One region of the Halobacillus sp. ABA4_118 genome, then DNA from elsewhere that is predicted to be linked to it. Evidence: a T-box and tRNA genes for the amino acid it is inferred to sense, from the RefSeq annotation. Region 1 holds a T-box; the other holds one or more tRNA genes.
What was found. A T-box is a leader RNA that pairs with one kind of tRNA and senses whether it is charged. The one in region 1 lies ahead of argS (arginine--tRNA ligase), so its partner is inferred to be a tRNA-Arg.
Positions count from the first base shown of each region.

Region 2: it has a tRNA-Arg gene. The T-box ahead of argS (arginine--tRNA ligase) is inferred to sense a tRNA for this amino acid. The anticodon was not compared.

Region 1 covers NZ_JBSWWS010000001.1:2,277,320-2,280,739, reverse strand. The annotation lists gene ACXAGL_RS11265 (polyprenyl synthetase family protein) at 1-784, opposite strand, end outside; T-box leader at 1,484-1,698, shown strand; gene argS (arginine--tRNA ligase) at 1,741-3,420, shown strand.
Region 2 covers NZ_JBSWWS010000001.1:508,206-511,625, forward strand. The annotation lists gene ACXAGL_RS02685 (sugar-binding transcriptional regulator) at 1-612, opposite strand, end outside; gene ACXAGL_RS02690 (glutaredoxin family protein) at 767-988, opposite strand; gene ACXAGL_RS02695 (hypothetical protein) at 1,061-1,285, opposite strand; tRNA gene ACXAGL_RS02700 (tRNA-Arg) at 1,539-1,614, opposite strand; partial or broken gene clpP (ATP-dependent Clp endopeptidase proteolytic subunit ClpP) at 1,991-2,578, shown strand; gene ACXAGL_RS02710 (HPr family phosphocarrier protein) at 2,679-2,933, opposite strand; gene whiA (DNA-binding protein WhiA) at 3,061-3,420, opposite strand, start outside.

The sequences.
Region 1 (3,420 bases):
GCTTCCTATCTGTGATAAACGATTGATCGACACGGCCTTCATAGTAATCACGTATCCAGCCGGCTTCCTCACTGCTTTCCCGCAGGAGCAGAAATACAGGGAGGGTCCACTTCTTGTTAATGAGATCATTTTTAGCATCGAAACGCACAATGTCCTGCAGGTCATTCACTAACTGAGCCGCAATTCCAAAACTCTCCGCATACAAACGAACGCTTGAAAGATCTTCATTCTGTTGAAAAGCTGCTCCGGCCATACAGGCACATGCCATCAGCGAACCGGATTTCCGCCTGATCATCCTTAGAAACTCTTCTTCCGTAGAAGCGGATTCATTCAGGTCGGCGTGCTGACCATTCACCGCCTGCAGGACCTGCTGGTGCATGGCCTGAAGAGCATCCGAAGATGTTTCTTTTTGAAAAGGGGATTCATGCATCAGCTGCATACTCAGCATCAAAAACCCCGTCGAAATATTCATCGAGGAGGCAGAAGACACCTGACTCCAAGGTTTATCGCCAGCATCTTCATCCTGAAGATCATCCAGGATATCGAGAGCCAGTATTAAAAACTCGATAGCTGCCGATAGAACATACACCCCTTCATGCTTTTTCCTGCTATGGATATGAAAGTGCAGCTGCGTCAACGGCGAAAAGGAAAACCCTTCTGCTTTCTTATAGGAGATAAACCGCTCAGCCATCCGGGCAAGGACGGCTTCGTTCAAATGAGTCTTCACCGCTTGAACCATCATGCTGTATAAACGGTCGGGTGAATAACTCGGAATCATTCCCATACGTCACCTCCCTTTCCAAAAAATGTGTCGAAATCTGATTGCAAAACAACACTATCACATCAAGAATAAACGTCAAAAGGTAGTAAAGTATTATGTAATTAGATAGAAAATTCCTCCCCCATCTTCCTATGCGTACATCCTCCGCTCGTTGGTGATGGATTTACTTTCTCACAGGCTTATATGGAAGTGTTATCTATTTGTCATACAAATGTTATCTATTTGTCATAATCAAAGTTTCCTATTCCTGCTTGAAAGATGTTTTTCAAATACTCCTTAAACAGCACAACAGACGTACATCGCTGTCCCATACGTTCGAGCATTCATGAATGTTTTGTATAAACAAATGATAAGCCGGCTTTACTTATCAGGCAGTCTTGCCTAAACACCATCGAATGGTTCATTTTCTGACAGGATAAAAGAAACCGCTCTCATTCATATGCGCCTTTTTACACACGTTATTTTCCATGAACTGGATCATTATAAATTTATGGGAATTAAAAGGGTTTATATACCCAGTTTAAAATGTGAAAATTTATGAAATTTATTCCAGAACCGATCGTTATGGAGGCCTATTTACTGTATTTTTACAAAACGCGGCTTCTTACGTTGGCGCGTATCACGCCCCGCATTACCACATGGACCCTTTTTACATGAAACATTGCATCGTCGCTGGAAATCCGATATAATCTTTTCAACTATTCAAAATCAATGACAAAGAGAGTAGCCGGCGGGAAGGTCACAGCGAACCGGGGGTGGTGGAAGCCCGGATGTCCTTCTGTCGGTGAACCGGACTTTGGAGATGGTCTTCTGAAACACACGTAGGAAGATCCGGGGACACCCCGTTATCAAATTCAAGCGGCTGATTTACATTCAGCTATAAGAGTGGCACCGCGAGTCCAGGCCTCGTCTCTTTTTTTAGAGACGGGGCCTTTTTATATGGAAAAGGAGGAGCATAAATGGAAAAGCAAATGACAGCACTTCAAATATCTCACATACTCGGAGAGGATTATCCACGCGAATGGGTGGAGTCCATGTTGGAGGTACCGAAAAAGGCATCCTTTGGGGATGTCTCCTTCCCCTGCTTCGCTCTAGCCAAGTCGATGCGTAAAAAACCAGTCATCATTGCAGGAGAAATCGCCTCCAGACTGAACCACCCTGTTTTTGATCAGGTAGAGGTCCAGGGTGGTTATATCAACATCTTCTTTGACCGCTCGTTCATTACCGAACATACGTTGAATCAAGTTCTTGAGGACCCTGAAGCTTATGGCAGCCATACCTTTGGGGAGGGGAAAAACGTAGTCTTAGATATGTCCTCTCCGAACATCGCCAAACCCTTCTCCATGGGTCACCTCCGCTCTACCGTCATTGGAAACGCCCTGGCCAATCTCATGGAAAAGTGTGGCTATACTCCCGTAAAGGTCAACTACATCGGAGATTACGGGACACAGTTCGGGAAACTTCTGGCCGCCTACACCCGCTGGGGCGATCCAGATGTCGTCGAAGCTGATCCAATCAAGGAACTGACTAAGCTATATGTGACATTCCACGAAGCTGCCGAGGAAGAACCTTCCCTCATTGAAGAAGGCAGAGAATGGTTCAAGAAGCTGGAATCCCAGGACCCGGAGGCGCTCACCCTTTGGAACTGGTTCCGCGAAGCCTCCCTGAACGAATTCAACACGTTATATGAAATGCTTGGAGTGGATTTTGATTGGACTCGTGGTGAGGCTTATTATACGGACAAAATGGAGCCTGTCATCAAACTTTTGGAGGAAAAGGGTCTGTTGGAAACATCAGAAGGAGCGGATGTGGTTCAACTGGGCGATACAATGCCCCCTTGTCTGATCCGTAAAAGCAACGGCACCACTACGTATGCCACCCGTGATCTCGCTGCCGCCATCGACCGCTATCAGTCTTATCCTTTCGAAAAAAGTCTGTATGTTGTTGGCAGTGAACAGTCCCTTCATTTTCAGCAGATGAAGCTTGTATTGAAAAAGGCCGGGTTTGAGTGGGCAGACCGATTGGAGCATGTCTCGTTCGGGATGATTCTGCAGCATGGAAAAAAGATGTCTACGAGAAAAGGGAAGACGGTTTTGTTGGAAGAAGCTCTGAAGGAAGCCGTAGCGCAGGCACTCTTGAATATGAAAGAGAAAAATCCCAACCTCACGAATCCTGAAGAAACAGCGCGCCAAGTCGGAGTTGGAGCCGTGATTTTTCACGATTTAAAGCAGGATCGACGTCATGATATTGAATTTTCTCTCGAGGATATGCTTACTTTTGAAGGAAATACCGGTCCATATCTGCAGTACACTCATGCCCGCGCATGCTCGCTTTTACGTAAAGGCGGATTTTCGGCAGACACTCCGCAGCCGGCGGTTGACGACCCTGAAGCCTGGCCATTAGTAAAGGCGGTCCGTGCATTTCCAGAAATGACTCAAATGGCCTGTACGACCAATGATCCCTCTAAAATTGCCCGTTACCTGCTGGACCTTGCCCGAACATTCAATCACTTTTATGCCAAATCAAAAATTATCGGCTCCGCTTCCCAACAGGAACGCCTGACGCTCGTTTACGCATTTGCCATCGTACTGAAGGAAGGGCTGCGTCTGCTTGGAATGGCTGCGCCGGAACATATGTAA
Region 2 (3,420 bases), 1.8 Mb from region 1:
TAACAAACGGTAGTCGCCCTTTGCTTTTTTTGCCATCTCCGCACAAATCGTATTGGCCTGATTTTCCACTCTTTCACCCAGCCCGCCTCTGGCAGGTACGTACAGGCATTGATCGGCGCCCTTGAATGAGGTCATCATCTGGGCAACGGATGCCATCGTTGTTCCACCTGTAATGGCAATGGCCTGTTCAGGACTCATATGGTCTTTCAAATACTGGACACAAGCTTTTCCCATCTCTTGTTTTACCCAATTGAGCTCATCACTATCACCAGGAACAACAACAACGTAATCCAGATTTAATTTATCCTTCAACTGTTGCTCCAAAACCTTAATGCCTGTAACTTCCTTTATAAATTCAGCCAGCTGCTCAAGGATGTTCTGCCCCTCATAGCTGAGATGCATGCCTCTTGATGTAATTTCAACAGCTCCCTGCTGATTTAAGAAGTCCACCTCGCTGCGTACCGTCCGTTCGGCAAGATTGACGTTTTCAGCCAATGCTCTTCTTCCGACGGGCTGCATGATCTGGATGTAATGAAGCAGCTGATAGCGCCTCTGAATAACGTCCAGGACATCAGGGAATAATTTTTTTTGTAGATCGATGAACGCTCGCATGGAAAAAGCCCCTTCTTTGATAAAAACTGCCGACTGGGATGAATTACGTCCCAGGTAGTCATATTATGTCCCGCTAGGAGCAAAAAAATATCTCATTACATTTTTTATCTTAACAGTGAGGGGGTACGGGTGCAAGCAGAAAACCCATGGTTTTTTATTGTAAACGCTTTTGCAGCTCAAAGTAATCAATGGTCCGATAGTCCAGTTCCTCCTCATTGATCCTCACGACTGGTATTTCGAGAAAATACTTCTCATGGAGCTCCGCGTCTGTTTCGATGTCTACTTCTGACACTTCCACAGAAAACAAAGACAACAAGGCCCTCACTTCATCACACAACGTGCATCCGTTCTTCCTATACAGAACGACTGTCTGCATGCCATCCCCTCCCCTTATTCTATCTCTTTTGTACAGGACTTGTTCCCATCTCACAATAAAAAGGACACACATTCAAGATGCGTGCCCTTTTTTATCATAAAAGCCATTATCGATTTTGAGTTTTCTGCGATGTAAAAATTCCGCCAACCCTTCGCCTACATAGTTTTCCGGAGTTCTTTTCAGTAACTCGTAATTAAACGACAACTTCTGCTGCTTCTGCATATCAAACACGTGAATCCGCCGGTCTTCAGACACTTGTTCGGTCGCCAAGATTTTGTAACGGATTAGGTTTGTCATAGATACCCCTCTTCTAAATAAAGCGAAAAGTCCTACAGTACATAAAATAATCATAACATACGACGCCTCATTTAGAAACTACATTGGAATAACTTACCCAAATAAACGTTCGTATAACTGTCGTAAGATTACTGTTCATAAGATGTTTAAATAACATGCATGTAACTGTCTGCTTTATCCTACTATTATTGTACCATAATAATACAGGGAATAAAAAAATAGACCTTCCAAAAGGAAGGTCTATTTTAGACAGCGCGCCTGAGAGGATTCGAACCCCCGACTGACGTAGAACCGGAATCTACCGCTCTATCCGACTGAGCTACAGGCGCAGAAGCGACATGCAAATACTATTATAATGAATGACCACTGATTACGCAACCCGTTTTTGAAAAATAATTTCTTTTGGTACGTATACTTATGATAAAACGATCCGCCGGGGCCCTGGAACTCCACGGGCCCTTCCTGCACAGTGACCAGGAAATGAGATCTTTAAACATGTACATAGAAGGTCATCGGATGTTCCACGGATTTTTATATCCTACGTTTATTACAGACAATTAAGGGTATGATGGTAGAAGGAATCCGTCTCTTCCGTCTGATTTAACGGCTGCGGATATCGTCGATTGTTTTTGTTTGACCTTTATTGACCTTAAAGGTATGATGAATGTATCTCAAAGATAATCAAGTGATGATAAGGAGGAACTTACAATGAATTTAGTCCCTACAGTTATTGAACAAACAAACCGGGGAGAGCGTGCTTATGACATCTACTCCCGCTTACTTAAAGACCGGATCATTATGCTCGGCAGCCCGATCGATGACAACATCTCGAACTCTGTTGTAGCTCAGCTGTTGTTCCTTGCAGCAGATGACCCTGAAAAAGATATTTCCCTATACATTAACTCACCAGGTGGTTCCATTACTGCAGGAATGGCGATCTACGATACGATGCAGTTCATCAAGCCGAACGTATCTACCATCTGCACAGGTATGGCAGCATCTATGGGTGCTTTCCTTCTGAACGCTGGTGAGCCTGGGAAGCGTTACGCTCTTCCAAACAGTGAAGTCATGATCCACCAGCCACTAGGCGGTACACAGGGTCAGGCCTCTGACATTGAAATCCACGCAAAGCGTATCATCAAAATGCGCGAGAAACTGAACCAGATTCTTGCCGAACGCACAGGTCAGCCGTATGAGGTCATCGAACGCGATACAGACCGTGACAACTTCATGTCTGCACACGAAGCTGTTGAGTACGGACTAATCGACAAAGTGATGGAAAAGAACGTTTAATAACATCTCTTGAAAATCCGCTGGAGTTCCAGCGGATTTTTTATGTTTTATATGAGAACGTTCTCTTATTCGACACGTTCATTGATTCACATAATGAAGCTTACGCAGGCTGCACAAATGCCGTTAACATTTGAATGGCCTGTTCTTCATCAGACCCGTCTGCGATAATTTTCACTTCTTCGTCGGTGCCTACCGCAAGACTCATTAACCCCATGATACTTTTTGCATTCACACGTTTTTCCTCTTTTTCAATGAAGATGTCCGCGGAAAATTTATTAGCTTCCTGAACAAACAAGGCAGCAGGTCTTGCCTGAAGGCCGGTTTCCAATTCGATTTTAATCGTTTTTTCCAACACTGGTCATTCTCCTTTCTTGTTCACACCACTTTTTGTAAGCGTTATCAAATGGGTGAAAAAAGAACGCTCTCCTTACGAAAGCGTTATAATTGTCTTTTATTATAGCACGAATGAATCCGAAGATGAATCAGTTTCTGGACTTTTCTGTGACTTCACCTTTTCTAACCCGGTCAGCGAATTCATCAATTTTTCTCAGTCTGTGGTTAATGCCGGATTTACTGATTGTTCCGCCTGAAACGTATTCCCCTAGTTCCTTCAGTGAAACTTCCTGGTACTCAAGACGAAGGGAAGCAATCTCCTGAAGCTTATCCGGAAGAGCCTCCAGTCCTACTGTCCGTTTGATGAATTTTATATTCTCCACCTGGCGGAAAGCCGCCCCAATGGTTTTATTCAGATTGGCCGTCTCGCAGTTCACCAGACGGTTTACGGAATTTCTCATGTCTCTTACAATCCGGACATCTTCAAACTTGAATAACGCCTGATGGGC